4 regions of the Paenibacillus haidiansis genome follow, and region 1 is predicted to be linked to each of the others. Evidence: riboswitches for the same ligand, from Rfam matches in the RefSeq annotation. Region 1 holds a riboswitch; each other region holds the start of a gene.

What was found. A riboswitch is a leader RNA that binds a small molecule or an ion and turns the genes downstream of it on or off. The one in region 1 is predicted to bind cobalamin.
Region 2: it holds a riboswitch for cobalamin, as region 1 does, so the genes downstream of both, nrdI (class Ib ribonucleoside-diphosphate reductase assembly flavoprotein NrdI) here and V3851_RS10565 (anaerobic ribonucleoside triphosphate reductase) in region 1, are expected to answer to the same signal.
Region 3: it holds a riboswitch for cobalamin, as region 1 does, so the genes downstream of both, V3851_RS14350 (ABC transporter substrate-binding protein) here and V3851_RS10565 (anaerobic ribonucleoside triphosphate reductase) in region 1, are expected to answer to the same signal.
Region 4: it holds a riboswitch for cobalamin, as region 1 does, so the genes downstream of both, V3851_RS16090 (energy-coupling factor ABC transporter permease) here and V3851_RS10565 (anaerobic ribonucleoside triphosphate reductase) in region 1, are expected to answer to the same signal.

The regions. Positions count from the first base shown of each region.
Region 1 is NZ_JAZHPZ010000004.1:193,144-201,105, reverse strand. Features, by position in the region: gene V3851_RS10575 (ribonucleoside-diphosphate reductase subunit alpha) at 1-1,954, opposite strand, end outside; gene nrdG (anaerobic ribonucleoside-triphosphate reductase activating protein) at 2,160-2,678, opposite strand; gene V3851_RS10565 (anaerobic ribonucleoside triphosphate reductase) at 2,675-4,615, opposite strand; cobalamin riboswitch at 4,845-5,084, opposite strand; gene V3851_RS10560 (MurR/RpiR family transcriptional regulator) at 5,224-6,048, opposite strand; gene V3851_RS10555 (cell division protein FtsQ) at 6,317-7,198, shown strand; gene V3851_RS10550 (ABC transporter ATP-binding protein) at 7,198-7,962, shown strand, end outside.
Region 2 is NZ_JAZHPZ010000010.1:142,811-150,772, reverse strand. Features, by position in the region: gene V3851_RS18645 (WD40/YVTN/BNR-like repeat-containing protein) at 1-1,144, shown strand, start outside; gene nrdF (class 1b ribonucleoside-diphosphate reductase subunit beta) at 1,211-2,173, opposite strand; gene nrdE (class 1b ribonucleoside-diphosphate reductase subunit alpha) at 2,272-4,356, opposite strand; gene nrdI (class Ib ribonucleoside-diphosphate reductase assembly flavoprotein NrdI) at 4,331-4,702, opposite strand; cobalamin riboswitch at 4,819-5,023, opposite strand; gene V3851_RS18625 (thymidine kinase) at 5,183-5,752, opposite strand; gene V3851_RS18620 (pentapeptide repeat-containing protein) at 5,899-6,771, shown strand; gene V3851_RS18615 (toxic anion resistance protein) at 6,849-7,962, opposite strand, start outside.
Region 3 is NZ_JAZHPZ010000006.1:190,148-198,109, reverse strand. Features, by position in the region: gene V3851_RS14360 (TRM11 family SAM-dependent methyltransferase) at 1-606, shown strand, start outside; gene V3851_RS14355 (methyl-accepting chemotaxis protein) at 774-2,282, shown strand; cobalamin riboswitch at 2,395-2,601, shown strand; gene V3851_RS14350 (ABC transporter substrate-binding protein) at 2,826-3,842, shown strand; gene V3851_RS14345 (FecCD family ABC transporter permease) at 3,839-4,885, shown strand; gene V3851_RS14340 (ABC transporter ATP-binding protein) at 4,882-5,736, shown strand; gene cobT (nicotinate-nucleotide--dimethylbenzimidazole phosphoribosyltransferase) at 5,799-6,887, shown strand; gene V3851_RS14330 (bifunctional adenosylcobinamide kinase/adenosylcobinamide-phosphate guanylyltransferase) at 6,884-7,495, shown strand; gene cobS (adenosylcobinamide-GDP ribazoletransferase) at 7,492-7,962, shown strand, end outside.
Region 4 is NZ_JAZHPZ010000007.1:226,263-234,224, reverse strand. Features, by position in the region: gene V3851_RS16130 (Crp/Fnr family transcriptional regulator) at 1-370, opposite strand, end outside; gene V3851_RS16125 (cupin domain-containing protein) at 547-870, shown strand; gene V3851_RS16120 (cupin domain-containing protein) at 887-1,240, shown strand; gene V3851_RS16115 (class I SAM-dependent methyltransferase) at 1,259-2,014, shown strand; gene V3851_RS16110 (TetR/AcrR family transcriptional regulator) at 2,190-2,747, shown strand; gene V3851_RS16105 (flavodoxin domain-containing protein) at 2,772-3,299, shown strand; gene V3851_RS16100 (serine hydrolase domain-containing protein) at 3,311-4,273, opposite strand; gene V3851_RS16095 (polymer-forming cytoskeletal protein) at 4,539-5,075, shown strand; cobalamin riboswitch at 5,234-5,425, shown strand; gene V3851_RS16090 (energy-coupling factor ABC transporter permease) at 5,695-6,459, shown strand; gene V3851_RS16085 (energy-coupling factor ABC transporter substrate-binding protein) at 6,459-6,734, shown strand; gene cbiQ (cobalt ECF transporter T component CbiQ) at 6,739-7,527, shown strand; gene V3851_RS16075 (energy-coupling factor ABC transporter ATP-binding protein) at 7,578-7,962, shown strand, end outside.

The DNA.
Region 1 (7,962 bases):
TCCAGGCGTTGCGGACGCCGTTCTCACGGACCTGTTCGGCCAGCTCGCGCCATTGTTCCGTTGTCACGTATTTGCCCTCGCGGGAGCCGTCCGTATATCCGCGATAGGTGAAGTAGTTGCCGTTCTCCCAATCTGAGCCGGCGAATTTCGGATAGCGGCCTTTCTCTATGGCCAGCTCCATGCTGGATTTCACCAGCAGGTAGTTGATCTTCTCGTACAGCGCGTCATTGTAAGCGACCGCTTCATCCGACTCCCAGCGGATACCCTCAAGCGCGAGCAGATGGTGCAGGCCGAACGTGCCAAGGCCGATGGCCCGGTATTGGCTGTTCGTGTACTGCGCCTGCAGCACTTCGATATTGTTGATGTCGATGACATTGTCGAGCATGCGCGTCTGGATCGGCACCAGCCGTTCAAGCACGCCGGCCGGCACGGCCCGGGCGAGATGGATCGAGTTCAGATTGCAGACGACGAAATCGCCGGGAATTTTGGACACGACGATACGCGTTTGCCCGTCTTTGGTCACCAGTTCTTCTTGCTCGACGACGGTAGGCGACTGGTTTTGCATAATTTCCGTACACAGGTTGGACGAGAAAATCATGCCGTGCGCCCGGTTCGGGTTGGCGCGGTTGACGGTGTCGCGGTAGAACATGTACGGCGTTCCCGTCTCCAATTGCGATTTCATGATCCGTTTCATGATATCGATCGCCGGCATCGTAATGCGGGACAGGGTAGGGTGGTTGACCGCTTCCTCATATTTTTCGCGGAACGAGCCTTTGCCGAATTCTTCATCATAGAAATCTTCAAGCCCGAGCGCGCGGCCGTTTTCGTCTTTCCAGCCCATCGTTTTCTTCACTTCGTGCGGGCAGAACAGATTCCATTCCCCGCGGGCTTCGACCGCCTCCATGAACAGGTCGGGAAGGCAGACGCCGTGGAAAATATCATGCGCGCGCATCCGCTCATCGCCGTTGTTCAGCTTAAGGTCGAGGAAGGCGAGGATGTCTTTATGGAAGACATCCAGGTAAACGGCGATCGCGCCCTTGCGCGTGCCGAGCTGATCGACGCTGACGGCCGTATTGTTGAGCTGGCGAATCCACGGGATAACGCCGGAGCTGGTGTTCTTGTGGCCGCGAATGTCGGAGCCGCGGGCGCGAACCTTGCCGAGGTAGACGCCGATGCCGCCGCCCATTTTGCTTAAACGGGCCACGTCGGTGTTGGAGTCGAAGATTCCCTCCAGCGAGTCGTCGACCGTATCGATAAAGCAGCTGGAGAGCTGGCCGGCGACCTTTTTACCCGCATTCGACATGGTTGGAGTCGCTGCCGTCATATAGATATTACTCATCGCCCAGTAAGCTTCCTTGACGAGTTCAAGCCGCGTCTCCGCAGGCTCGCGGTGCATGAGATACATGGCGATGACCATATAACGTTCCTGCGGCAATTCCATCGTCCGGCCTTCAAAGTCAGTAGCCAGATACCGTTCGGTCAGTGTGAGCAGTCCGATATAGTCGAACAACAGATCGCGCGAAGGATCGATCGTCCGGCCCAGCTCCTCAATCTGCTCCTTCGTGTAGCATTCCAGCAGCTCTTCCCGGTAAATCCCGGCTTTGCACAGATCGACGATCAGATGATGGAACGAACCGTAGGGCTCTTCCGCGTAAGCTTTATAACGGCGATTGACGGCCGCTTTCTTATAAAGTGTGGTCAGCAGGGCGCGGGCCGCCGCAAACTTCCATTCCGGTTCTTCCCTGGAAACCAGCTCCAGGGCCGACATCGTAAAGGCGCTGCTGATTTCCTCGCCGGTTACTTCGTCTCGTCTCAGCTTGGAGGTGACACCGCGAAGCAGACGCTCCTTATCCACATTATGTAATCCGTCCAGGATGCGGTCGGCATAAACGCCGAGGCGCTCGTTGTCGAACGCGAGTTGACGGTTATTCGGTTTCGTGACGATGAGTGGCATAATAAAATCCTCGCTTTCTTGTCTTGGGCTGATCCGGCTTCCCGCCGGGCAAAATCTAAAATATTCAATTCTTAAATTTGTAATATTACTTTAAAAAAAGGGGCGCAGAAAAACGCGCCATGACCCTGCCATGTAACCTATGGTTCATTTATATTAAACTATGAAAAGTATCACAGATTAACAATTATACTAGAAACGCGGCAAGCTAGAAAGAGTAAGTTGGCTCCCACAGCGCCGGCCCGCCCTGGGCGAGGCTGCGCTCAATATCGATCAGCCGCTGGTTGGAGCTGCCCCGATAGAGCAGGGAAGGGTCGCGCAGCTCCTCGACGAAGCGCCCGTCAACCAGAACCTGGCAGCGTTCCAGCAGGCGGTATTCGGGCGAGTCCGGCCACGCCGCCAATTCCTCATAGGTATAGCCGCTGTATATCCAGATTGGCACCGGCCCGGCTTCCCGGCGCAGGCGGTCGATGAAGCCGCCAACCTCGGCGGCGGAGAAAAAAGGATCCCCGCCCAGGATACTGACCCCGTTTAAAAGCGGGTTATTTTTAATGTCATGAATGATTTCCCGTTCCCGCTCCGGCGTAAACGGCTCGCCGTAATTAAAATTCCAGGTGGCCGCGCTGAAGCAGCCCTTGCAGTAATGGCGGCAGCCGCTGATGAAGATGGCGGCGCGCAGCCCTTCGCCCTCATTGATCGACTCCGGGTAATAGCCGCAAATATTCATGATTCATGCTTGACCCGGTCGCGGACTTCCGCCTGCTTCGCGGCGTTGAAGCGCGTTTGGAAGTCCCCGGTCAAATAGCCGGTGACGCGGCGCAGACGGCGGATATGGACATCGTTCTCATGGCTGCCGCAGGACGGGCAGGTCGCGCCGATGATACCCTCGAAGCCGCAGGCGGAGCAGCGGTCGATCGGGTGATTGATGCTGAAATAGCTGACCTGCTGCGAGAGCGCGTATTGCACGATTTGCAGGAATGCCGCCGGATTGCTGCGGGCGTTGCCGTTGAGTTCGATATAAGAGATGGCCCCCGCGTTGCATAAGCCGTGGAAGGGAGCTTCCAGCCGGATCTTTTTCGCGGCGCTCAGGTTGAAATATACCGGAACATGGAACGAGTTCGTATAATATTCGCGGTCCACGACCCCGGGCACCTCGCCGTAGGCGGCGCGGTCGCGCTTGGTGAATTTGCCGGACAGCCCTTCGGCCGGCGTGGCGAACAGCGTGATGTTCAAGTTGTGGATCTCGCTCTGTCTGTCGCAATAGTCGCGCATATAGGCGATCAGCTCGTAAGCTTTATTGTAAACCAGCTCGTCCTCCGCATGATGCTTGCCGTACATCGCCTTCATGCATTCCGCCAGCCCGATGAACCCGATGGACAGGGTACCGTGCTTGAGCAGCTCGCGGACCGGCTCTTCCGGACCAAGCTGCTCGCCGCCTTCCCATACGCCTTCACGCATCATGAAATCCGATGCCTTGGCTTTCTGGGAAGCCTGAATTTCATAGCGGTGCAGCAGGCCTTCCAGCGCGATGTCCATGTAATGGGTCAGCTCGCGGTAGAAGCCGTACTCATCGGCTTCCTTCCGGCGTCCGAGCGCGATGCCGTGCTCCAGGCCGAGCTTGACGAGATTCAGCGTATTAAAGGAAAGGTTGCCCTTCCCGGACAGGTGATTGCGTCCGAACCGGTCGCTGAGTACCCGGGTGCGGCAGCCCATCGTCGCGAATTCCGTATCCGGGTCGGCCGGATCGTAATACATCAGGTTCAGCGGCGCATCCAGGTTGGCGAAATTCGGGTACAGCCGTTTGGCCGAGCATTCCGCCGCTTTCAGGAACAGATGATAGTTGGGCTCGCCTTCTTTTTGATTCACGCCTTGTTTGCATTTGAATATCTGAATCGGGAAAATCGGCGTTTCTCCGCTGCCCAGCCCCCGCATCGTCGCCGTCAGCAGCGATTCGATCACAAGCCGGCCCTCCGGCGAGGTGCAGGTGCCGTAGTTGATGCTGGTGAACGGAATCTGCCCCCCGGCCCGGCTGGACATCGTGTTGAGGTTATGTATGAGGCTTTCCGCCGCCTGCAGCGTTTCGCTCTCGGTTTCTTTTAACGCATATTTGAAAGCTTTCGGATATTCGGCCTGCAAATCCGCGCGGCTCATGTTGATTTCGCCGCCGAAATCCCCCTCGCCATCGCCTTCTTCAAAATACTCCAGCCCTTTGCGGAAGTATTTGGCGAACGATTTCGTCACATAAGGGGCGAGGTCGAAGTCCAGCTTGTTGGCAGACACGCCTCCGTACTGGGAGTTTTGCTGGGATTGAAAAATAATCGCGACCAGCGCCATCGCGGTCATGATCGAATTCGGCGGCCGGACGCTGCCGTTGCCGGTGTTGAAGCCTTCGCGCAGCAATTTTTCGAACGGGATGAAAATGCAGTTCGTCGTTCCGATCGCGTATTGGTCCAGGTCATGCACATACACGACATTGTCCTTGATCGCCTGCACCAGCCGCGGCGGCATCACGAAGTGATTCGCGTACCATTTGGCGTATTCGCTGCCGAATTTGCTCATTTTGCCGGAGAAGCTTTCCCCGTTCAGGTTGGCATTCTCGCGCAATACCTCCATATTCGTGCTTTCGACGATTTCCTCGCCCAAACGGATGACCTCGTCGAGCATTTGCGTCCGGATTACGTCCGTATCCAATCGATTCATGATCGCCATTATAAGTTCTCCTCCCCGATAACTAGGCAATAAATCCATACAAAAAAGCATTTCCAAACCGACAAGGTCGAAAATGCCCGGGTGCGCTTTTTGAAAATAGCCGGATTGCCGAATCTCCGTAAGTCAAAGTAAAGCTATGTATAAGCTGCAATCGGACACCTCCCCGTACCTCGCAGGTTCATGTGCGGTGTCTTTCAAACGGGCAGGTCTCCTGGCTTCCGAAATATTTGACCGGCGCCTTCCCGCAGGGAGTATTTGTACCTGCAGTGACATCCATGCCGGCAAATTCGCTGGGGGCAGAGCAACTACGGCTTGTCCCCGACTCTTCCGGTTACAGTGGCGGGACCGCAGCGGACTTGCACCGCACTTCCCTTTTAAGCTTCGGTGGAATAGGACCACCGAACCACCCATTTTCACTATATTTTGTTGTCCTGTTAAGATATTAACCCAATATATTGTGTTTGTAAATGACCCGTAAACGGAAAAACCGGGTGAAACGGATTGAAAAAACATTGAAAGCAACCATGGCGCGGGGAGCGGGGGACAAAAATTTTTTTGCCGTTTTATCTCGGAAGCTCGTGGGCATATTTCTTCCGCAATTGATTCAATTCATTCAATTTAAGCAAGTGCTCCTCCTGGTTTCTCATGCCGACCGCGACAATCAGGTTCTCCACCATAAATGTCGGGGCGATCATGGAATGGAACTCCCAGGCTTCCCCCCGGCTGGCAAACAGGGTGATATCGCTTTGGTCCGCGAAATCGGATACCAGACGGTCCGTGATGAGCAAGGTGCGGTAACCCGATTCCTTGGCGTGCTGAGTAATCACCTTCGCTTCCGGCAGCAGCCTGACGAACCCGAATAACACGACAAGATCGCCCTTCGCCAGGTGGAGGAGGTCCTCAAACAGTTCGCTGCCGCCGCGTTCCAAGCGGTGAATGGACAGGCCGAACCGGCCGAGCCGGTAACGCATCAGCTCCGCGAGGCCGGCCGACGGCCCGGGACCGTACACGTAGATCCGCTTGGCGGAGATCAGCGCGGTCACCGCGGCTTCAAATGATTCCGCGGAGTAGTGGCTCATCGTCTCCTCCAGCTGCCTGATGCTTGTGGCGAGAAACTGTTGGGGAAGCGGGCTCGCATCCGCTTTATCCATAATATTTTTCATTTTGGCGGCCGGGGTGACATCCAGCTGTTCGCGGAGCCGGGCTTTGAACTCTTTGATATTTTTGAAGCCGACCGAGCGCCAAAACCGCGACACCGAAGCGATGCTTAAGTCCAGCGCATCGGCGATTTCCTGTTCGGTGGAGAACAGGACGGCCTGCGCATTTTTCTGAATATAGTCGGCAATTTTCAATTGACCCGGAGACAGTGATTCCGTGTTCCAGTCCATTTTCACGAAGAAGGCCTCGCTTTCCTAGTCAGGTAGGTTGATAGCAATAGATTAACATACGGGGTTGGACCCGGCAAAAGGGAGAGCGGACGAGAGGGAAGGGCTGCTGCAAACAAGAATGACGTATTTATTTTCATTGAATTAGTTTATGTAAATATTTTTACATAAGATTTACGTGTATAAGCGTTGGAGTTAATAATTCGGTTTTATATTGGGAGTATCTTAAAGCCACACTGTTTGAACAACCTTTATTAGGGAGGAAAAAGCAATGGTTCGATTAGGCAAAAGATACGTGCTGACCCAATCGCAAAAGATGATGGTGTTTATTCTGTCCATGTCGCTCTACGGCTTGTCCAACATGATTACGGAGCTCATTCCTTCGGTGCGGCTCGGTCCGGTGGAATTCTCGGTGGAATATTTCGCCTTCATTCCGCTGACGCTGTGCATCCTGTTTCATCCGTTCTATGCCGCGGTCGGCGCGGCGCTGGGCGAGGTCATTTTCGGCGAGATTATGCTCGGACAGTTTGGCGGGCTTGGCGAATTGGAGAAATTCATCGGCTTCTCGCTGGCCATGTTTATTGCCGGGAGCCTGGTCAATGATCCGAGAAACCGCACGCAGGTGGGAATCGCGGCGATCACCGGTGTGGCGATCCACCAATTTATCAGCAGCGCGGTCGATATCGCGAAGGTCTGGATCGGGGTGGAGGAGTTTGAGGCCGTACCGGGATTGGCGCAGAGCGTCGTAGTCGTGGAGGGGGTCTCCTTCCTGAATGACGTATTGTTCTCCGGCATTTTGTTCGCGCTCTTGCCTACGCTGTATCTAGTACCCCGGCTGTACGGCAAAATCGAGCCATTGCTCGGGATGAAACCGCGAGATAATGGGGTGAAATATTCACTGGGTGAAATTCTGGCCCCGCGTCTGATCCTTGTCTCTGTGCTGCTCGCGGTATTCGCGGCGGTTGCGGAATTCCTGGCGGAATCCGATATGGCGCTGATCGATTGGGACGCCGATTTCCTGGAAAGCATTGGGGGATGGTTTATCTGGGTCAGTATCGGCGCAGCGGCGATCGTTGCTTTGATTACGATTTTGCTGCTCATTCGTAAAGGCAAGCGCGTCACTCGGCAGATGGACGGGAGCGGTCAGGCTTGATGGCGGAAGAACAATACATCGTATCCCTGGACGGGGTGACATTTACATACCCCGGCGGCGAAAGGCCGGTATTGAACGGAGTGTCCCTGGAGATCAAACGGGGCGATTTTGTCGCCGTGATCGGCGGCAACGGCAGCGGCAAATCGACCCTGTGCAAAACGTTGAACGGCTTGATTCCCCATTATTATGTCGGCGATTTCACGGGCTCGGTACGGGTGTGCGGGCTGGATACTTCACGGCACGATGTCGCGCGGTTGTCCAGGCATGTCGGATATGTGTACCAGGACTTCGAGAACCAGCTCATCCGTCCGACCGTGCTGGACGACGCCGGCTTCGCGCCGCTCAATTACGGCTGTGAGGATTATGCCGAGCGCGGCCGCCGGGCGCTTGGTCTGGTCGATCTGCGGGTGGACCCGAAGGAGTTCATCTGGCAGCTCAGCGGAGGGCAGAAGCATCAGCTTGCATTGGCGGGGGCGGTCTCGCTCGACCCGGAGATACTGATCATCGACGAGCCGGTGGCGCAGCTGGATCCGAATCATGCCCGGCAGATCTACGATCTGCTGCGGAATTTGAACGAATGCCACGGGAAAACGATCATCGTGATCGAGCATCATACCGAATTCATCGCCGAATATTGCCAATCGGTCGTGCTGATGGACGCCGGCCGGGTGCTGTGGTCGAAGCCGGTGAAGGAGGCGCTGCGCGAGCTCGGTCAACTGGAAGCGAGCCAGATTTATCCGCCCCAGGTCACGCAGGCCGCCGCG
Region 2 (7,962 bases), on a different contig from region 1:
GAAAGATTTGTTGGAATGGAGCGAATCCGGGGGGCCGAACTCGATCGACTATGTCTATGACCGGTACATTATCAATGCCGATGGCGGCTATTTCCTGACCTCCACCGATGCGAAAACGTGGAATGCGATAAATATGTTCAATGAAGAGCCGAGCTTTAGTATGGAACCGATCGAGGATCCCGGGGCATTTTCTCTCGGCGACATTAACACGGATCGCGCCCGGTTGTTTAAGACGATCTGGGACGGACGCCAGTTTATTTCCGTCGGCGCGTTCGGCGGAATCTACACCTCGCCGGATATGAAGAGCTTTGAAAAGCATCCGGTTGAAGGGGGCGTATCGCCCATCGGCTCCGATTTCTACGGAATCGGCTTCGAGTCGGGAACTTATTATTTATACGGATCGAACGGGACGTTCTTGGCTTCCGGCGATGCGGTTCAATGGAAGAAACCATTCAATCTCTTAAAAAATTATTCCGTTCTCAGCGCAAGCTATAATGGCGAGGATTATGCTTTCGGGGCCGAGGAAGAGGACTGGGGCTTTAAATCGCTCGGTCGGGTTTACTATTTCTCGGTGAATCGAGCTTCTCTGGTCGAGGGGGTTGCTTTGTCCCAACTTATGTACGGCCTGGATCATCCGATCGAAGTGAAGTGGGACGGCAGCAACTTTATCGGCAGAACGCGGGCAGGCGAAATATACAAGTATGATCCCGCGAGCGGCTGGAAGGACATCAGTCCTACGAATCCGCAGCTCGTAGACAATGAACCGATTATTGTCAGCGGCAACGATCATACCGTGAAATACGAGTATTCCGACAGCAGCGGAACGATCATGCTGTATTACATGGCGGACGGAAAATGGGTGAAGGCGGAATATCCCGTTTGGTCGGAGTATGAAAAGTATTACTTGCGACATCTCGACAATAACTCCAAAAAAGAAGACACGCTCAGTACGATCATTTACGGGAACAACGAGTTCATGGCTGTCGGGGCCGGCGGATTGATTCTAAGATCCCCGGACGGCAAAGTTTGGACCAAAGTCCAATCGGGAACCTCCGAATATTTGCATGATCTGATCTGGGACGGCAAGCAGTATATCGCCGTAGGAAACAAAGGGACTTATTTGACTTATACACCGCAAAATTAATCGCGTGCACAAAAACTAGCCCCGGGCCAGTCGTTCTGGTCCGGGGCTAATCATTTGTTATGCCGTTTAAAACACGAAATCGTCATCCGTAAGTTGATCCACGTGCATCGCACGATGGTAAGAGTTGCCCTTCAGGCTGAAAAAGTCATGATTTTTCGAATCCGTCTTAAGTCCGTTCTCGACGATCGGATTGATCTTTTCGTCCGGGAAGTACGGCTCCAATCCCAGATTCATCAGCGCTTTGTTGGCGTTGTAGTGCACGAAGCTGAGCACTTCATCCTGCAGCCCCAGCGGCGTGTAAATCTCCTCCGTGTACTGGCGCTCGATCTCGGCCAGCTGACGGAACAACTCATCCATTTCCGCCTCCGCTTCCGCCAGTTCTTCAGCGCCGAGCGACGCCCGCACCTCCTGGGCCAGCAGTCCTACGAATACGCCGTGGATGCTCTCGTCGCGCAGGATCATGTTGATGATCTCGCCGCTGGCGGTCATTTTCCCTTGTCCGGCAAGATAGAGCGGGTAGAAGAAGCCGCTGTAAAACAAGAACGATTCCAGGAACACACTGGCGGTCATCGCCAGGTACAATTCCTTGCCGGTCGCTTGGGGCTTGAAGAGCTTTTTGTAACAGCCCGTAATCAGCTCGGCCTTGCGGGTCAGCAGCGGGTGCGCGTCCACCCAGGCGAACAGCTCGTCGATCTCGGTTCCGGTGCATAGCGTTGTGAAAATATGGCTGTAGGATTTGGCGTGAATTTCCTCCATCGCGCCCATAAACGCCAATACCGATTTGGCCTGTAAATTGGTAGTATGCAGCAGAATCAGCGGCATGCCTTCGCCGCCTTGCTTCGTATCGAGCAGGGTAAGTCCGCCGAGCACCTTCTTGTAGATGTCCTTCTCCTGCTCACTCAGCATATCCCAAACATTCTTATCGGTAGAGACGGGGAATTCCTCCTCCGTCCAGAACTGCTGTATATTTTGATTCCAAAACATTTTGGAGTAATCGTCTTCGGGTTTGTTCCAGTTTACTGCGCGCATTGCAGGGTTCCTCCTTTGCTGGTCGGGCGTGGGCAGCGTTTGTCCACGACACTGTCTATCCGATTCATCGGCCTCATGTTCCTGGCTTTACCTTGGCATTAGATCGCGCAGGCGATGCACTCCTCGATGCCGACTTTTCTGGTACGGGTATAATAGAGGCTCTTCAGGCCTTTCTTGTTGGCATAGATGTAGTATCTGGCCAGTTCACGGGTCGACACGTCGCTGTTGACGAACAATACGGTCGAAATCCCTTGATCGACATGCGGCTGGATGACCGAGATCAGATCGATCAGCTTGAACATATCCATGTTATAGGCGGATTTATACAACAGCACGTTCTCCCTGGACAAATAAGGGACCGGGTAGTAGGTTGTCGAGTTGCCGTACGTCCGGGTCTCGATCTGATCCACGATCGGCATCACGGATGACGTCGCATTTTGGATATAAGAAATCGAGGCCGTCGGCGCGCAGGCCAGCCGATAGGCATGATACAGCCCATGTTCGGCGACCTGCTCTTTTAGCGCCGCCCATTGCTTCGGACCCGGAATTTCCATGCCTTCAAACAGCTTTTGTACCTTTGCCGTCTTCGGGGCGAAGTCGGTCTCAAGATACGGGAGGAAGTATGCGCCGTTCGCATAGTCGGAAGCTTCAAAGCCTTGGAATGTCACGCCGCGCTCCTTGGCGATATTCATCGATCTCTCCAAGCTGTAGAAGTTCATCATCATGAAAAATGTTCCGGCGAAATCTTTCGCTTCTTCGCTCTCGTACGGGATGCCGTTCTTCGCTAGATAGCCGTGCAGATTCATCACGCCGAGGCCGACGGAGTGCAGCTCCGAGTTGGCTTTGCGCACGCCCGGCGCGTTCTCGATGCTCATCATGTCGGACACCGCGGTTAGCATATCCATGCCCGTGTATACGGACTCGCGAAGCTTGCGGTGCTCCATCACATTCACGATGTTCAGCGAGCCGAGGTTGCAGCTGATGTCGCGGCGGATTTCGTCCGCTTGATCATAATCGTGGATCGTGGAGGTTTCCTGCAGCTGGAAGATTTCCGTACACAGATTGGACATTTTGATGCTGCCGATCGCGTTCAAGGCATGCTGGCGGCTGGCGTTCGAGCGGTAGATGATATAGGGATAGCCGCTCTCCAGCTGGATGATCGCAATCTTCGTCAGCATATCGCGTGCGCTCATCACTTTCTTTTTGATCACGGCAGGGTTGGCGAGCAGTTCCTCATACATCGCATCGATATCCATATCGTCGAGATGCTGCCCGTACGCCTTATAGACGGAATACGGGGCAAATGCATACAGATCCTCGTTCCGCTCGGCGAGCTCAAAGAATTTATCCGGGCAGATCAGTCCGATGGACAGCGACTGCAGGCGGGACTTCTCGTCGGCGTTGATCTTCTTGCTGTCGAGCAGCTCGTTGGCATCCCAGTGGAAAATGTTGATATACACAGCCCCCGCGCCTTTGCGCTGGCCCAATTGGTTCACATAAGAGAACGTATCCTCGAGAATTTTGGCCACCGGCATGATGCCGCTGGAGGCGTTCGCGATGCCCTTGATTTCTTCGTTGCGGGCGCGCAGCTTGCTCAGGTTCAGCGCGATACCGCCGCCCAGCTTGGACAGCTGCATCGAGGTCGAAATATTGTAGTTGATGCTGTTCAGCGAGTCGTCAAGCTCAAGCAGGTAGCAGGAGACCATTTCACCGCGCCGGGCTTTCCCGGCATTGAGAAAGGTCGGCGTTGCGGGCTGGTAGCGCTGCTCGATCAGCGCAACGGCGTATTCCTTGGCCTTTTCAAAGTTCCCTTGGCCTAGGAACAGGGAGACAATCGCGATCCGGTCCTGATATGTCTCCAGATACAGTTTTTTGTCGTTTGTTTTCAGGGCGTAGTCCCGATAAAATTTGGAAACGGCCATGTAAGATTTGAATTCGAACGGGATGGAGGCAATTAGCGCAGTGATGGACTTTACCTGCTCCATCGTGTATTCGGCGAGCACATCATAGTAATAGTTATGCTCTACCAAATAAGTAATCCGCTCCTCTACGCTGGAGAAAGCCATCATTTGCAGTTTTACCTCTTCCTCAAACGCCTGTACGGCTTGCAGGTCCTTTTCCAGATCGAAGAAGCCGTCTTCTCTCCGGGACATAATTTCATTGTTTAGCTCGATATGCTTCAAGTGAACTCATCCTTTCTTGAAAGTTGGTAACATCTAACGGAGTGCCGCTGAGTTCAAATTTGTACAGCACAGGCACTTCATACTGGGAGGCGATCTTGTCGGCGCTCATGGCGAAGCATTGCCCCCAATTGCGGTTGCCGGAAGCGGCCACGGCCTGCAGCTGTTTGTGGTTCCTGGCCAGAAATTTCTGCACCTTCTCCGGAACCTGGCCGAAGCCCGTCGTATAGGTGACCAACACGAAAGGCGTATCCAGACTCATATCCTCGTCAATCTGAACGCATTCGGCATCCAGCTTTTGAATAAACCGTCTGACATTGCCGGTTTTTGAATCGTAGGCGATAACCATCATTTTCACATCCTTCAATAAAAAAAGATATTTTACCCCCGAAAGAACGGGCAGGCAAAATACCTCAGCTTAAAATAACCTGATGTAAAACACTGTCCTATTTCCCGTAGGAAGCTCCCGTGTCTAAGAAACAGGCAGGTCTCCTGGCTCCAGTCTCAACATCCTCTCTACCTTCCCGAATGCCGGTCTATCCAAGGGGCGATTCAGTGGTTCATTCAGAGAGCACTCCTCTGTTACAGTGGCGGGACCGCGTCGGTTTCGCACCGCACTTCCCTATTAAACCTTGTTGATCAACAAAGTACCTGTCTCCACAATATGTAGTTGGCGTATTGCGAATATATCCCAATATATAGTGTTATGTCAAGATGTTTTTAATAAATATCATTTAGAAATAGAGCAAAACAAAGTTTGATTCTAAAGAAGCCCCGGACCATTCGGGCTGGTCCGGGGCTAATTCTCACTTGCGATAGTAGGGATATTTTACAGCGGCGGGTTGGCATGGCATTTGCGGCATACCGGATAGTAGGATTCATTGCCGCCGATTTGGATCTGCTCTCCGGTATATACCGGTTTGCCGTTCTCCATCCGCAGGTTCATCGTGGCCTTGCGGGCGCAAAACCAGCAGATTGTTTTCATTTCTTCGATTTTGTCCGCGTATATGAGCAATTGGCGGCTGCCCTCGAACAGCTGATTTTGAAAATCGTTCTTCAGCCCGAACGCCATCACCGGGATATCGAGCTCATCGACGATCCGAACAAGCTGCCGGATGCTGCTTTCACTAAGAAATTGACATTCGTCGATCAGCACGCAATACAGCTTCGGTTTATGACTTCGTACGATTTCGTAAATATCCGTATCGTCGTAAATCGGAATCGCTTCTCTGCGCAAACCGATCCGTGAAGAGACGAAGCCTACTTCATCGCGGTCGTCCACGGCGGAAGTAAAAATAAGAACAGGCTTGTTTTGTTCTTCGTAATTGTGGGCGACCTTCAAAATTTCAATCGACTTACCGCTGTTCATTGCTCCGTACTTGTAAAACAACTGTGCCAATTGTAATGTTCCTCTCTTTATTCATTTCTGTAAATTTTCGTTGACTACTGGTCAAACAAAATCATTCTATCATAAAATGCTATAGGGATTTAAGATAATATATAGATAATTAAATTTAAGGTGCATCATGAAAGGAAGTTGGGGTAATGGCACGGAATCACGAAAATACGCCGTCTTCGCCCGCCCCCGGGCGGGCCGGCCTTCAGGCGGATTGCGGGAACTGCTTCGGCTTATGCTGTGTGGCGCTGCCGTTCGCCGCTTCGGCGGATTTTGCCGCCGACAAACCGGCCGGCCAGCCTTGTCCGCATCTGCGGGAGGATTTCCGCTGCGGTACGCATGATTCGCTGCGGGACCGCGGATACCGCGGCTGTACGGTGTATGATTGCTTCGGTGCCGGACAGAAAGTCTCGCAAATCACCTATCGCGGAATAGACTGGCGCCAAGCTCCCGGGACCGCCGCGGAGATGTTCGCGGTGTTTCCGGTTATGTGGCAGCTTCATGAGCTGCTTTGGTACCTATACGAAGTTTTGGCCCTGCCGGCCGCCGATACTCTCCGTGATGAGATCCGCCGGGCTCTGGACGAAACGGAGCGATTCACTGGTTTAGGACCGGACGAGCTTATCGCGCTGGATGCGGCGGGGCACCGGGCCAAGGTGAGCGATCTGCTTCGCCAAGCGAGCGAGCTGGTGCGCGAAGACGCCCGCCGCCGATATGGAAGCCCGCAGAAACCGCCGAAGCGTAAAGTGGGGCGGGGAGCCGATCTCATCGGCGCCAAATTGAAGGGGGCGGACCTCCGGTACGCCAATTTAAGGGGCGCTTACCTCATTGCCGCCGATCTCCGGGACGCCGATCTCAGATTCGCCGACCTGATCGGGGCGGACTTCCGGGATGCGGATATTCGCGGGGCCGATCTGACCGGCAGCCTTTTCCTGACCCAAACGCAGCTTAACGCGGCGAGGGGAGATGCCGCCACGAAGCTGCCGCCGTCGCTCGTCCGTCCGCCGCATTGGGCCGGATGAACGCGAAAAAATCCTGCAGTGGAATGCAGGATTTTTCGTTTTGCCTTCGGCGTTATTCCGTTTTCGCCCTGTCAAAGCTACAACCCTAATTTCTGGCCTTTCTCCAGACGTTCGATCTGCTTTTCGCCGGTATCGGCCAATTCCCGGAACTGGCTGATCGTTTCGCGCATTTTCGGGAGCGCCTCCCGCTTGTAGGTGCTGATCGAATCGAAAGCCTCCAGCACGTCGCTGAAAGCCTGTTTCAGCGTATCGACGGAGATGCTCGTTTCCAGCGATTGCTTCTGAATCGCCGCGCCCTGATCCTTCAGCATTTTCGAGGTGCTGGCGATCAGATTGTCCGTCGTTTGGTTCAGCAGCTCGATTTTTTTCAGGACGATTCTTTGGTTGTAAAGCGCGCTGGCGACCGTCACGGAAATTCTCAGGGCGGAAACGGTGACGTTCTTGGCTCTGTCCACGCCCCGGATCAATTCTTTGTTGTTTCTGATTACGACTTCGATCGCCATGATGCCCTGCTGGTTCACGACCAGCATTTGCTGCAGGTCCATGACCCGCTGCCGCAGCGGGAACAGCACTTCCTCGGTGATGAAGCGGATCTTGTCCTCGGATTCCTGGCGCAGTTTTGCCGTCTCGAGCTGGGATTCGATCTCCGCGTCCATCAGCATGCCGAGCTGGATTTCTTTTTGCAGCTTTTTGGTCAGCTCCCGCAGCGCCTGCTGTTCGAATTCCAGCGTCGTATTGTCGTTCTTCAACACGGATTTGCCTTTATCCAGGGAGACGATAATGTCGGAAATGACGGAGTCGGCTTTTTGAAACTTTGCGAAGTAGGCCCGCAGCGGGTTGAACAATTTACCCAAAAAGCCGGTCTTGGCGAAATCGACTACGCTCGGGTCCAGATCCTTCAATTGAAGCTGCAGCTCGGTTAGCCCTTTGGCGACCTGGCCGCCGTCGTCGCCCATTTTAGACAGATCGCCGACGGATACTTGCAGGAGTGAATTCTTCTCCGACGACGATTTCATCGTGCTCATCCCAAAATTATCGATCGACTGCAAAATTTCTCTCCGCTTCTCCAAGGACTCGATATCGAGATCCAGGATCGTCGTGACATTGCTTTGGGCCAGCTCCTTTAGCTGCGATACTTCCTCGGGTTCGGGCTTCACCTGCTCCTCAATTGCGGATTTCAGTTCTTCCGGG
Region 3 (7,962 bases), on a different contig from region 1:
ACCGCCGACATGCGCTGTCCCGATATGACGTTCGGGCTCCTCTCGCATGAACGGGGCTGGATGCTCGGCCTTTGCGTTCCGGCAGATCATGCCTGGCGGCAGCGCATACACAAGCCGCAAAATTATTCCACCGGCTTGCCCGTTGCCACCGCTCGCGCCCTCGTGAATATCGCCGTCCCCAACCCGAAGGGCATTAAGGCGATCGATCCCTGCTGCGGGATGGGCAATGTGATGATCGAAGCGCTGTCTATGGACATCGATATCGTCGGGATGGATTTAAATCCGCTGGCCGTGCGGGGAGCGCGAGCCAATTTGGCGCATTTTGGCTATGAGAACCCCGGTTTGGTGTCGATCGGAGATATGAACCGGGTGACGGGACACTTTGATGCGGCCATTCTCGACATGCCGTATAATTTATGCTCGGTGCTCCCGGGGGAAGAGAAGCGGGCAATGCTGGCGAGTCTGCGCAGGTTCAGCGAGACTTCCGTCATTGTTTCCACCGAAGCGCTAGAGAGCGATTTATTGGCCGAAGGTTTTCAAATTTTAGATTACGGACAAGCGGCAAAGGATTCTTTTGTCCGGAACATTTGGGTCTGCAGAAGTTAGAAATAAATAATGAATTTACCTCAATACATAACATAATGTGTAATGTATTGGTTGTTATCTGTGAGAAATTGCTGAATTTTGTTTTATTTTTGCAAATAAGCTCTTTTTAAGTCTCAAGTCCTATTCTATAATGTAAGGTAAACTTACATAAGAGGAGTGGGGGAAGAATGAATCAACTCCGCGGAATGGGAAAACATGATCGCATACTTACTATGAACGCAGCGCTTTCTTTAATCCTTCCTAAGTTGAAGAGGGAAGGCAAGCGAGCATCCGGCGCTTCGATGCGCTTGCTTCCGATCGATCCCGGTGCGGCGGGACGCAGCGAGAGCGACTGGATGGCGATGGTCAATGAATCGCTGGTCGCATCCGACAGACTGAAGGCCGCGGTCGGCGAGGTCAACGAGAGTATCGAACAGCTCCAGCGTTTGTCCGATATTTCCTCGGTTGAAGATATGAAGCTTAAATCCAGCAGCGAACGTTCGCTGGAGCAGGTGCAGGAAAGCCTGGCCGCCATGCAGGAGGTCGCCTCCTCCGCACTGCGAATTCAAGAGGCCGCGGACCAGCTCCATAACCGGAGCGGGAGGACGCTGGCCGAGGCGTCGCGGATCACGGAGGCGCTGGCCGCCGCGGACGGGACGATTCGCTCGCTGGCGGAATCCCAACAATCCATCATCGGTCCGATGAGCGATTTGGAGCACAACACCCGGCAGCTCGGAAATTTATATCGCGAGCTGGAAGGCATCTCCGGCGAAGTATCGCTGCTTGCCTTGAACGCTTCCATCGAGGCGGCCAGGCTGGGCGAGCAGGGCAAAGGCTTCGACGTCGTAGCCGGCCGGATGCGTCAACTCGCGCAGCAGAGCAGCAAGGCGATCGGCAGCTCGGCACCGCTGTTCCGGCAGATCATGAGCGAAGTGGAAAGGGTCAAGGAAACGCTGAATGACGGCAAAAAATCGGCGATGGACGGAATTGAGCTGCTTAAATCGATGGGCGGCGATATCCGTTACATTTCCGAGGAGGTCGCCGAGGTCAATGAGCTGGTCGGCGAGACGGGGCGCCGCAGCCGGGAGCAGTCGGAAATGACGCGGAATATGGAGCTCATGATGAGGGAAGTCCATGCGGCGCTGAGCCGCAGCATTGTCCATGTGGAAGGCGCCTTGTCCCGTATGGAATCGCAGCGGGTTCATATCTCCAAGCTGCAAACGGTGTCCGGCGGACTCCACAGGGCCCAGGCCGAACTGATTTCATCCCTGGATCATGTGCGGAGTAACGCGAATTCCGGGGATGAAGAAGCGAAGCGGGAGTCTGCGGCTCAAGAGCTGGGACTCGCCTATGCGCGAAAGCTGCGGGAGCAGGCGGAAAGCGAAGCGATCGTCGCGATGCGCGAGCCGGAACATCGCGAAGCTCTGGAGCAATTGCTCGCAAGCGAAGCCGGGCTGGAAGCGGCCTGGAGCAACCGGGCGGACGGTTCTTTCGTCGTCTCGATTCCGGAGGCGGGGCTGCTCAATGCCAAGGGCCGCGAGTGGTTTCGCAAGGCTGTAAACGGGGAGACGGTAGTCTCGGAAGTGTATGTCTCCGCCATCACGAAGCGTCGCTGCATCACCTTGTCCGTGCCGATCGTTAAAGACGGCGCCGTGGTCGGTGTGCTCGGGGCGGACTTGTCCCTGGAGCAGTACTAAGCGGGCAGGAGACGGAGATGGATATCTATTACTAGAATCCCGGCCGGTTATATTGTAAGATTTAAGCTTTTCCCCTATAATCCAATAGAGAAAGAAAAGCTCTGATTCAAGCGAATAGAAAGCACCCGTTGGTCCTGAAGCTTGCGGCAAGCAGCTTCGGGTTAAAAGGGAAGCCGGTGCGAATCCGGCACGGTCCCGCCACTGTATTCAGGGACGAAGCTAGAAGTTATGCCACTGTCATGCGCCACAGCATGATGGGAAGGCGGGCTTTCGTCGCCAACCTGATAGTCAGGAGACCTGCCCACGGGAAGTAATAGACGGTCCTTCGAGGAAAGGATAACGCTCTGCATAGATTCGGAAGCTGTGTTCCCGGTATGAAACTCTAGGCCGGTTTCCGTTATAACTTTGTAGACGTAACCCATCCGACACAGGATGGGTTTTTCTTTTGTTCCGATCTTCCCTTGTGGGGGAATTGACCGGAAGCGGGGGTTCGCTTCGGCTCAGGCATTTCTTTGAGAACTAGAAAGCGAAGGGGAGAGAGCAATGAAGAAATATACTAAGCTTTTGGGAATCTGGCTGCTGGCGCTGATGCTGTTTATCATGGCCGGCTGCGGCTCCAATAACGGAAATTCGTCCGCAAACACCGGCAATAACGTGACTCAGGCCGGACAGGAACAACAGCAAGCGGGTAATGCCGCCGACCCGGAGCAAGGGGAACTGCGCACTGCATATCCGCTTACGGTAAAGGACGCTTTCGGCACGGAGTTCACTTTCGAATCCGCACCGCAGCGGATTGTCTCGCTGGCGCCGTCGGAGACGGAAGGGCTGTTCGCTCTGGGGCTGGATGAACAAGTTGTCGGGGTCTCCGATAACGACGATTATCCGGAAACGGTCAAAGACAAGCCGCGCATGGGCGGATTCCAGGTCAATGTGGAGGCGGTCGTTGCGGCCCAGCCGGACCTTGTGCTCGCGGGCAATCTGGTCGGCGAAGAGACGGTAAAAAGCCTGACCGATCTCGGTCTCAAAGTGTACCGTTCCAATTCCAAAACAGTGGAACAGGTGATGGAGAATATCCGGGCGGTCGGCGAAATCACCGATCACCAGCAGGAAGCGCTCCAGGTTACCGAGCAAATGAAGGCCGAGCTCGCGCAAGTGACCGACGCCGTGAAAAATTTATCCGACGATCAAAAGAAAAAAGTATACATCGAGTTTTCGCCGGGCTGGACGGTCGGTAAAGGCGAGTTCATGGACGAGATGATCACCTTGGCCGGCGGCGTGAACGTGGCCTCCGATATTACGGGCTGGAGCGAAATCAATGAAGAGAATATCATCCAGGCGAATCCCGACGTCATCTTGTACGCCAAGAGCGTCATCGACGAGAACAACCGGACGCTGGCGGAAATTATCAAAGGCCGCGGCGGCTGGGACCAAATTACGGCGGTCAAGGAAGACCGGATCATTGCGCTCGACGACAATTTGCTCAGCCGTCCGGGCCCGCGCGTGACCCAAGGGCTGATTGAAGTGGCGAAAGCGATCTATCCGGAACTGATGCAGCCATGAGAACCAAATTGGCGGGGTACGGAACGGTCGGCCTAGGCCTGCTAATTTTGACGCTGCTGATTTGCATCGGGGTCGGTTCCGTTCCTCTGCCGATCGGCGAGATCACCGCCATTTTGCTGCACCGGATCCCCGGGCTCGGAGAATGGATACAACCTTATTGGCCGAGCTCGTCCGAGCAAATCGTCATGCAGGTTCGCCTGCCCCGGGTGCTGCTCGGCCTGCTCGTCGGCGCTTCGCTCGCGGTCGCGGGCGCCGCATTTCAAGGGGTGCTGCGCAATCCGCTGGCCGACCCGTTCACCCTGGGGGTATCCTCGGGTTCGGCGGTGGGCGCGGCCGTGCTGATCTTTTTCGGCTGGCAGTTTTCTCTTGCAGGGGTGTTCACTCTGCCGATGGTCGCTTTTCTTACAGGTGCGGCCACATTGTGGGTCGTGATGCGGCTAGCCAGGGAGAACGGCAAAATTCCGATCGAAAGCCTGATTTTGTCGGGCGTCGTGATGCAGTCCTTCCTCGGATCGATCGTCTCCTTTCTCACAACGATGTCGAAAAGAACGGTGAACGAAATATTATATTGGACAATGGGAAGTCTCAGTCTCCGCGGATGGTCGTATACGGCCATCCTGCTTCCATATCTGGCCCTGGGTGGATTGTTTCTGTGGGGCCGGGCGCGTTCGCTGAACCTGCTCGCCTTGGGTGAGCGCGAGGCGGCGCATTCCGGGCTCAATGTGGAATGGACCAAGCTGATTGTTTTACTCGTGGCTACGCTGATGACGGCGGCCGCGGTGTCCGTGTCCGGAGTGATCGGGTTTGTCGGCCTTGTTGTCCCCCACATCATCCGGCTGATTACGGGGCCGGATTACCGGCTTATTATTCCGCTTTCCGCAATTGGCGGCGGTATTTTTATGATGTGGAGCGACCTTGCGGCCCGCTCGCTGCTCGCTCCGACGGAAATTCCGCTCGGGGTGGTTACGGCGTTCGTCGGCGCGCCGTTTTTTGCCTACTTGTTATATAGAAAGAAAAAATCGAGGGAGAGGGAAATGCGATGATCGAGGTGAAGGATGCCGCCAAATCGTACGGCCGCCTGCAGGCGCTGCGCGGGATCAACTGGAAGGTCGAACCCGGCGAGTTCTGGGGCATCATCGGCCCGAACGGCAGCGGGAAAAGCACGCTGCTTAGCCTCATTTCCGGAATCGAAGCCCCCGATTCCGGAGAGATCGCGCTTTCCGGACGTCCTCTCGTCTCGTACGGGCGCAAGGAATTATCGCGGAAGCTGGCCGTGCTACAGCAGGACGGGTTGCCGCAGGTTGATTTTACCGTCCGGGAAATTATCGAGATGGGCCGCTTCCCGTTTCAGGATTGGCTTGGCAGAGAAACCGGCGATAGCGCGGAGAAGCTGATGCAAGAGATTATGGACAGGCTGGAGCTTGACGGTTTGGCGGACCGTCCGCTCGCCAGTCTCAGTGGCGGACAGCGGCAGCGCGCCGCCCTAGGGAAAGTAATGGCTCAGCAGCCGGAGATCGTCCTGCTGGATGAGCCGACGACCTACCTCGATATCCGCTACCAGATGCAATTTATGGAGCTGGTCGCGGGCTGGCAGCGGGACGAAGGCTTAACGGTGATCGCCGTCATGCACGATCTGAATCTCGCTTCGCTGTACTGCGACCATCTGCTGGTTCTACACGGGGGAGAAGTGGCCGGACTCGGCACCCCAGCCGAAATTCTGCTGCCGGAAACCGTGGAGGCGGTATTCGATGTCAAATCCTATAGCGTTGTCCATCCCGACACAGGGGGGCCGCAGATTCTGCTGCAAAAGACAATAGGGACCGGCATGGACCGAACGCTAGCTCCGAATACTCCGGGTACCGTTTTAGAAAAGATATCGGGAATGGTAGAATGAGAGTTATACAACCGGGGTAAACGTGATTGATAGTTTATTTTAAGAGAGGAGAATTCGAAAAAATGAGCCGATCGATTATGGACATCGCCGCACAGGTGCAAGGGCCGGACAAGACCGCCTCCAAAGCGGCGGCAGCCTATCTGGACAGCCTGACCAAGCCGCCGGGAAGCTTGGGCAAGCTGGAAACGCTGGCGGTGAAGCTGGCGGGGATTACCGGCGAGATTAAACCGTCCTTCCCGGGACGGGGCGTCGTCGTCATGGCCGCGGATCACGGCGTATGCGAAGAAGGGATCAGCGCGTTTCCGGCGGAGGTTACGCCGCAAATGGTGCACAATTTTCTCTCCGGCGGCGCGGCGGTCAATGTTCTTTCGCGCCAGGCGGGCGCGGAAGTCATGTGCGTCGATGTGGGCGTGAACGCCGAGCTTCGTCATCCCGGCCTGATCTCGCGGAAGGTCCGCTACGGCACGGCCAATATGGCCAAAGGTCCCGCCATGAGCCGGGAAGAAGCCGAGGCGGCCATTCTGGCGGGGATCGAGGTTGTGGAGGAAGCGGTCGCCCGGGGGATCAAATGCTTTGTCACCGGCGAGATGGGTATCGGAAACACGACGGCCAGCGCCGCGATCATGAGCGCTTTGACCGGCATTTCGTCACTGGAAACCGTAGGCCGGGGAACCGGCATCAACGACGAGCGGCTCCGCCAAAAGGTGCTGATCGTGGAACGGGCGCTGGAAACGAACCGCCCGGACGCCTCGGACGCGGTGGATGTGCTCGCCAAGGTAGGCGGGCTGGAAATCGCCGGGCTTACCGGGGTAATTCTGGGCGCCGCCGCAAACCGCTGTCCGGTGATTCTGGACGGGTTTATCTCCGGTGCGGCGGCGCTGGCGGCCGTGCGCATCGCGCCGGACAGCATCCACTATATGATCGCCTCCCACGTGTCGCAGGAGCAAGGGCATGTGTACCTGCTCAAGGAGCTGGGCCTGGAGCCGATGCTCTATCTGGACATGCGGCTGGGCGAAGGAACGGGAGGCGTGCTCGCTTTGCATCTGATCGACGCGGCCTGCCGGATCATGGCGGAAATGGCCACCTTCGAGAGTGCCGGCGTCTCTTCGGGGACGGATGGGACGAAGCCGGCCGGAAAGGCACATTCATGATCGTAATGGTGACCGGAGGAGCCCGCAGCGGCAAAAGCGCCTTTGCCGAGAAATGGTGCATGAAGCATGCGGCCTCCGGGCTGTACATAGCAACGGCCCAGGCCTTTGATGATGAGATGCGCCGCCGCATCGGGCTTCACCGCCTTCAGCGCGAGGAAAGCGGGTTCCCGTGGACCACGGTCGAGGAGCCGCTGGAGCTGGCGGCTCTGCTGGCCGGTGAGAGCCCGGGAAGACTGGGCGGGGCTGCTCTCCCTGACCGGAGCGGACCCGAAAAAGGCCTGGCTCCGGTCGTGTTGGTCGACTGCCTTACCCTATGGCTGTCGAATGTGCTGCTGGCGGCGGGAGCGGAGGGGGATGCTGCGGCCGAAGAAGAAGCGGTCGCGCTGGAAGTGGAGCGGCTCGTTACGGCTGTCGCTTCTTACCCGGGAAGGCTGGTGCTGGTGACGAACGAGGTCGGCAGCGGAATTGTGCCGGAATATCCGCTCGGCCGGCGATACCGGGATTGGGCCGGAATATTGAACCGGAAAATAGCCGCCGTATCGGATCAGGTATTTCTCGTCACTGCCGGAATTGCCATCGAACTCAAGAGCAGGGAGTACAAGCTATGAAGGACAAAGGACGGCCGGTTTTGGCCGCTTTTCAATTTCTGTCGCGGTTTCCGGTGAAGGCCGAACTGGATTTCTCGCCGGAGCCGTTGCGCCGGAGCGTTAAATATTATCCGCTCGTCGGGGCGGCGATCGGGCTTGCGGTTCTGGTCGCAGGCCTGCTTGCGGCCTGGTTGCTTCCGCCCTTGCCTGCGGCCGTGGTGGCGCTGATCCTCTGGGTGTGGCTGACCGGAGGCTTGCATTTGGACGGCTGGATGGATTCCGCCGACGCTTTGCTCAGCTACCGTGACCGCGAGCGGATGCTGGAGATCATGAAGGACAGCCGCGTCGGCGCGATGGGCGTGCTGGCCTGCGTGTTGTTGCTGCTGCTGAAAATGTCGCTGCTCGCCTCGCTGCTCTCCGCCGGCGGTTTTCCTGCGGCAGCTGCGATCCTGACGGCCCCGGTGTGGAGCCGCTGGTTCATGGCTTTG
Region 4 (7,962 bases), on a different contig from region 1:
AGCAGGCCGTTTGATCGGGCCGAACGAGACGGTCGATTCGGATAAACAGAATTTCGCAAGCCGTCGCCGCCGCCGCATCATACCCGACCGGTTGATCGTTGCCCCGTAATGCCGTTTCTCCGATCACTTCCCCCGTGATTAATTCCGAAAAAATAAGCCGTACGCCGCCGAGATCCTCCTTGCTTATAAAGAGGGTGCCATCCAGAACGATGCCGATCGAATGCAGCCGATCCTCTTTGTTAAAGATGATTTCCTTCTTGCGATAAATTCGGCTATTTCCGTTTAAACAAGCCAGGGACTGCAAGATCTCCTGCTCGGAAAAGCCTTTGAACAGGGAGGTCTCCTTAAAAATTTTCATGTACTTGTTCAACCTTTTTCACCTCCTGTTGCCATGGCAACGGAAATTTGCGCTTTGCTCTGCTATACTCTCATTAATTGATAATCATTCTCAATGTATGAATGATTTCATTATAGCTCATTTTATTAATTTGTAACTGATATTTTCAGCTTGGCTTGGAGTTTAGAAGCAAGGAGTATCGATGAAGCATGAACATTCCGTTTAAACAGGTATTTGCACTGAACGGTCTCGTGACTTATCGGGACCATCAAATTACAAGCCGGACGCTAGCCGGCGATGACCATTTGGATCTGATTTTATATGCCATGGATTCGGACGAGAGCATCAGCCGTGAATCTTCTCCGCACCATAAAACCATTTATGTAACGGACGGACAATTGAAGATTCAGATCGACCGGGAATCCTTTGCGATCAAGGAGGGCGAATTTTTGCGAATAGAAAAGAATATCGTGCACTCCATTGAAGCGCTTGGAAAATGCAAATTTGTGCAGTTGAATTACATGAATGAATAGAAGAGGAGAAGGGACTATGGATAATGCCGTTTATATTAAAAAACTGCCGCATGCGGAGGTCATCAAGCTGGACGAGATCATCGCGGTGGCACCGAATCAAGTATCCAGCATGACATTGGTGCAGCGGCCGGATTTGGGAATGACATTGTTCTCATTGGATCAAGGAGAGGGAATCAAGTTGCATACAACAAAAGGAGATGCGCTGGTACAAATCCTATCGGGAGCCGCCGAAATTACGATCGGCGACCAGCAGTATACTGTTTCGCAAGGAGAAGCGATCGTCATGCCTTCCGATATACCGCATGCGCTGCACGCGCGCGAGACTTCTTTTCAAATGCTGCTGACCGTCGTTAAACCGGAGAAGGAATAAGTCTAAGGAGCTGGGGAAATGGGGAAGACGGAAGCGGGACATACTTTTTTGGCGCGGTTGGGGAAGAAGAGGCTAAGGCCCGGCGGAATCCAGGCGACGAATTGGTTAATCGGGCAAGCAAACCTATCGAAAGAATCCAGAGTGCTGGAAGTGGCTTGCAATATGTGTACGACATCCATCGAATTGGCGGAGAAATACCGTTGCCTAATAACGGCCGTCGATATGGATGCCAAAGCTTTGGAAAAAGGGCGAAAGAACATCGCCAAGCATAAGCTTGAAGATTATATCCAGGTCGTACAGGCCAATGCGATGAAGCTGCCGTTTGCGGATGAATCGTTTGATGTTGTTTTTAATGAAGCGATGCTGACGATGCTGAATGCATCGGCGAAAAAGAAGGCGATCTCGGAATACCACCGCGTCTTGAAGCCGGGTGGCATTTTATTGACGCATGATATTATGTTGACGAAAAATACCCCGGAAGAATTGATAGATACTTTACGCGGTATCATTCATGTCAATGTATCTCCATTGCCTATAGAGGGCTGGACGAGTACTTTCAGCGAAATCGGTTTTAGAGAAGTATCGACGAGCTCCGGCGCCATGTCGCTGATGAATCCGAAGGGAATGGTCCGTGACGAAGGCTTATTCGGTATGTTAAAGATTATGATCAACGGCTTAAAAAAAGAGAATAGAATCATGTTTAAACAAATGTTCCGTTTCTTTAATCAGGCAGGCAAGAGTTTAAATTATATCGCGGTATGCAGCAAAAAATAACGGACCGGAGGAGCCCATCCTTCCGGTCCGCTTTTTTGTGGCTTGATTGGAAATCTCCAACGAAAGGAATACCAGGTACAACATATGCCCAATAGGTGACCTAATTCATAGCTCTAAAAATAATCATGTTATATAAACCATTTATATAACTCAGTTATTCTGAAAGGACTACATCATGCCGAAGCAGAGAATCATGCGAGAGATGATATTGGAGGCGGCTTTCGAATTGGCTCGAACGCAAGGCCCGGAACATGTCATGGTCAAGAATATTGCCGAGAAACTAGGCTGTTCCGTACAGCCCATTTACAGTTACTATTCCAATATGGATGAATTGAAGCAAGAATTGGCGGATTATACGGGGAAGTTCTTTAAACAGTATATCGCTGAACATCTCGATAAAAACGACTATTCCCGTTCCGTCGGTGCCGCCTATATCCGGCTTGCCCAAACGGAGCCTCATTTATACCGGCTGTACATGATGCGCAAACGCCCCGATATCCATTCTCTGGATGATATTTATCGGAAAGAAGGTGATCCAAAGGTTGTTCAGCATTTGTCGGAAATATTAAATATCGGCTTTGACAAAGCCAAGTCGCTGTATCTTAACATGATCATTTACACCCAAGGTCTATCATTCATACTGGCGACGCAAGGCCCCGATTTCGGTACGGAAGAAATTCTCGCACAATTGGATGAAGCTTTTAAAGCCTTTGTAACCCAAGCCGTTAAATAATTGAGAGAGGTGTTGGATTTGAAAGTGCTGCTCGTTTACTCCAGCAAGACGGGATTTACCGAAAGGTATGCGAATTGGATTAAAGAAGAGTTGAATTGCGACATTGCCGAATTAAAAACGATATCCAGAGAAACCCTGGCTAGATACGAAACCGTTATTTACGGCGGGGGGATCTATGCCGGCAAGATTAACGGGCTGGCTAAATTCAAAAACTTGCTTCAACGTCCGCATCGACAGGGACAAAAGATAATTGTGTATGCCACCGGGGCCGCGCCGGCGGAGGCAAAGGGTACAGTGGAGAACGTCATCAAGAACAATATTTCGGAACAGGACAGAGGGGCGATTCCTGTGTTCTATTTTCAAAGCGGCCTGAATTATGAAAGAATGGGCCTCGTAAGCAAATTTATGATGAAGATTCTGCCGCATATCCTGAAAAGGAAAAAGGATAAAACCCCTGAAGACGAGGCCATGGTCGAAGCGATTAAGCAATCTTTCGATAGCACGGACAAGAAATATATCCAACCGCTGCTCGATCATGTGCGCACGGCGTGACCCGTGAATCATTATGATTCCTGCATCTGCCGAGCCAGCACGGGAGCGATGAATTGGCGGAACACATCGCCGGGAAACTGCCGTTTTTTGCGTTTGTCGTCGGTCAGAACGACGACCGTCTCTAGCGAGGGTACCACGTAAATATACTGGCCGCCGAACCCCCGCGCATAAAAATAATCGAATAAGGGTGCGGCAGTGCCGGGAGGACCGTCTGAATCCGGATAGGTATCCGTCCACCAATGCCAGCCGTAACGGCCGCGGCGGGGCGGTTCCGACGAGATGGCGGGTTCTACCGATTCCGCAATCCGTTCACGGGAAATCAGCCGGTTGTTGTTCCATTCTCCCTGCTGCAAATAAAGCTGCCCGAACTTTAGCATATCCTCGGGCCGAAGCCTTAGACCGAAGCCGCCCGTATGGATTCCCTGGGGGTCGCGCTCCCACTCGTACGATTCGATGCCAAGCGGGCCGAACAGATGAAGCTCGGCATACCGCGCCACCGTCATACCTGCGGCTTGTGCCAAAATGGCGGACAGCATTTGGGAGATGCCGGAGTTATATTCCATCATGGTTCCCGGAGGGTCCGCCAAAGGCTGTTCAAGCACGAAGTTGATCCAATGGGGCGACCGGGTCATCTTGGGAAAAGAGTTCTGGCCGCCGAACTCCGTCCAGTTAAAGCCCGCCGACATCGTCAACAAATGCCGCAGCGTAATTTCCCGTTTGCGGGAATCCGGGTCCGCGGCAAGCTGCGGGAAAAACTCCGCGGCCGGCGTGTCCGGCCCCGGCAGCAGTCCTTGATCCATCGCGATAGCGATCAGCGCGGACAGGACGCTTTTGGTACAGGAGTTGATTTTGGCGATTTCATGCGGCGTTCGATCATCTCTATATTGTTCAAATATCGGCTTGCCTTGGCGGCTGATTAGGCAACTTCTTAAATCCAGCTGTTTCAACGCCTGAATCAATGATGTCAAATTCATGGGAATAATCCTTTGCCTTTCTTATGCTATTTCGGGTAAAGCCGCCGAGCGGGCGGTGGCTATGCAACCCTATTTTTCACTTGATATCTTTTTATTAAACCATAAAATTGGCCAACCGGCATTTCCAGGAAATTAACGGATATTTTACTTGCAAAAGTAAGTGAAAAAAATAACATTTATAGTGAAATTAATCACATGATTATGATAAGATTTTATATATAATCATTTTTGCATCATAAATATTATTATTTGGGGGAGATCTACTGTGAAAATTTTCAAAGGTTTGCTGGCAGCGGGGGTTGCGGTTGCATTGCTATCCGGCTGCGGCGCAAAGAATGAAGATACTTCGGCAAACGCGGGCAACCAAGCAGCCGATGCGGTAACGACGGCTTCGCTCGTCAACGAAGCGGACGCATTCGTGAATGGGGTCAGTGAACAAGGAACTTGGATCGTAGCGATTTTGAATGATGTGACGGTCGATAAAGACGTGATCGTTGCCGGCGAATTCCATGATAAAGACGCTGCGGACGGAGACATTTACCGTAAAATCGCCCTTTACGCGCAAGATGAAGATCACAATATCACGGCCAACTACACGCTGACCGTACCGAAATTGACGGTGCAAAGCGAAAACCTGAGAATTCAAGGCGGAACGGTTAAAGGCGACGTTTATGTCGAAGCCAACGGATTTAATCTTCATGAGTCGGCAACCGTGGACGGCAACATCTACTATGCAAGCGAAGATGTGAAGGCTACGGCGGTTATCGACGGTAAAGTGACCGGGACTCAAGAAGTAAAATAAAACGGAATATACTTATTATAGTTTTATCCCAAACAAGCACTACAAAAGCCTGCAGATCAGTCCCATTCTGGGAATCCATCGGCAGGCTTTTTGATTAAATGCCGGCGCCTCCACTTTTATCACAGACATCGCTAGCCGAATCTCACTATAATTAACTGGACAAATTTAACAAACAGGGTGCCCTTGTTTCAGGCAAGGGATAACAGGGAATCGGGTGCAAATCCCGAGCGGTCCCGCCACTGTAAGGAAGAGCCGAACTTCAGATTGTCACTCGGATTTTATATCCGGGGAAGACGAAGGAACGCGTTTGTATTCCGAGCCAGGAGACCTACCTTGTTTGTTCGCACCATGACCCTACGCGGATAGGAGCGGTGTACGAATTGGTTGCATAGAAGAGAAGACAAGCGGTATTGCGGATGGCTCATTGACGTGATTTTTCCCATGAATGCCATTCCGGCAGAACATCCGCCTCTGTTGTACTTCTGTTCAAGATCGGCGGCCAGCGGTCTTCCGCAGCAGGTCCGACTCTTGCACAACTGATGACGTACAAAGCACTCCCACCCTGCAGGGTGGGAGTTTTTAGTTTGTGACTGTACGAATAATAAGTGGAGGAACAAGAATGAAAAAGCGGAGATTTTGGAGCATGACGGCCCTGATCGCCGGATTTACCGTTTATTTACTGCTCAATGAACCGGGAACGGCGCTGGCGATGCACATTATGGAAGGCTTTCTGCCGGTTGGCTGGGCCGTTTTCTGGTGGGCGGCGTTTCTGCCTTTTTTTGTGCTCGGGGTGGTGAAGCTGCAAAAATTGACCCAGGACAATCCCGAGGTGAAGCTGCTGCTCGGGCTTTCCGGAGCGTTCACCTTCGTCTTGTCCGCGCTCAAAATGCCTTCCGTTACCGGAAGCAGCTCTCATCCTACGGGGACGGGCCTCGGAGCGGTCATGCTAGGGCCGCTGCCGATGAGCGTAATCGGCTCGATCGTCCTGTTGTTTCAGGCGCTGCTGCTGGCCCACGGAGGAATCACCACACTGGGAGCGAACGCCTTCTCGATGGCGGTGGCGGGTCCTTTTGCCGGGTATGCCGTCTACAGACTGATGATGAGATTCACCGAACGCGAAAAGCTGGCGGTGTTTCTGGCGGCGACCTGCGCCGATCTGATGACCTATGTGGTTACTTCCGTCCAGCTTGCGGCCGCTTTCCCCGCGGCGAACGGCGGATTTGCCGCTTCCCTGCTGAAATTCGGCGGCATTTTTGCCGTAACCCAGATTCCGCTGGCGATCAGTGAGGGATTGCTGACCGTACTGCTCTGGAATTGGTTGAAATCGTACATTCCGAACGACCTATCGCGGCTAAAAGGTCAAACGAAAGAAGGAGGCCTGTAATGAGCAATAAGTGGAAGAATGCGTTGATGCTGCTGGCGGTAGTTCTGCTCGTGGTCCTGCCGCTGCTGCTGGTCGACGGGGAATTCGGCGGGGCTGACGATGCGGCGGAGGGGGTCATTACGGAGGTTGCCCCCGATTATGAGCCTTGGTTCAAGCCGATTACCGAGCTGCCCGGGGAAACGGAAAGCATGCTGTTTGCGCTGCAGGCGGCGCTTGGGGCCGGAGTGATCGGTTATTCGGTCGGGCTGCTGAAAGGCAGACAGCAACGGCGGTAGTCCCATGCTCAGAAGAATTGACGCTTTGTCCTACAGCAATGCGCTGCGCCATTTGTCGCCCCTGTGGAAAAGCTTATTCGCCGTGGTGATGTTCATCCTTTCTTATTCCCTGCATCCTGTTTTACAGGTCATTATTTTCTTTTGGATGATGCTGTGGTGCATCCATTTTGCCAAAATTCCTGCCCGTACCTACGGATCGCTTCTCTGTACGGCGCTGTTGTTCTTTGTTCTCAGCCTTCCAGCAGTGCTCGTGGAGTTGGGACGGCCGGAGGCCTCCGACGCGGTACTTGCTCTCAAGCTGCCGGCTTCGGAGCAAAGCCTGTACGTTATGGCGGCGGGAATTCGGCGGGCAGGGAAGCTGCTGGCCCGGGTAATAGCCTGTTTGTCCTGCTTTTTCTTCCTGATATTAACGACTCCGTTCGGCGAGCTGCTGCAGGTGCTCCGGAAGCTGCGGCTGCCGGAAATCGTACTGGAGCTGATGCTGATTATGTACCGATTCTTATTTCTATTGAGCGATACGGTGCACGGAATGCTTCTCGCCGGTCGTCTGAGGGGCGGAAAGCGAGGATTTTGGGCCAGGATGAGGGAGATGGCGGGGATGGGCAGCGCTCTATTTGCAAACACCATGCGACGTTATGACGGGCTTTCCAAAGGGCTGCTTACCCGGGGATATACGGGACAGATTGTCTTGCCTCCATATGAACCCCGGACTGTACCGGGAAAAATCGCCGCGTCGGCATACATCGGCATCGCTTTGATGCTGCTTGCCGAGCTGTGGATTAGGTTGGTATAGGCATCATCAACGGACAAATGGACCGACAAGAGAAGGAGAACAAGATGAACATGGCTGACAGCTTGACTTTTGAAGGAGTAGTATTCCGCTATCCCGATACGGCGGAGCCCGCGCTGCGGGAATTGACCGTTTCCATCCCCGGGGGATGCAAGACAGCGGTGATTGGCCATAACGGTTCCGGCAAGTCCACATTCTTTCTCCATGCCGTCGGCATTCTCCGTCCGCAGCAGGGCAGGGTGCTGCAGGCGGGAATCCCCGTATCTTATGCCAAGAAAGATCTGGCGGCTCTGCGCCGCAACGTCGGTCTCGTGCTCCAGGATCCCGAGCAGCAGTTGATCTTGAACACACCGGGGGAGGATATTTCATTCGGGCTGCGCGGGATGGGGATGAATGAAGCGGCAATTAAGACGCGCTGCCTTGAGATGCTGGACTTGC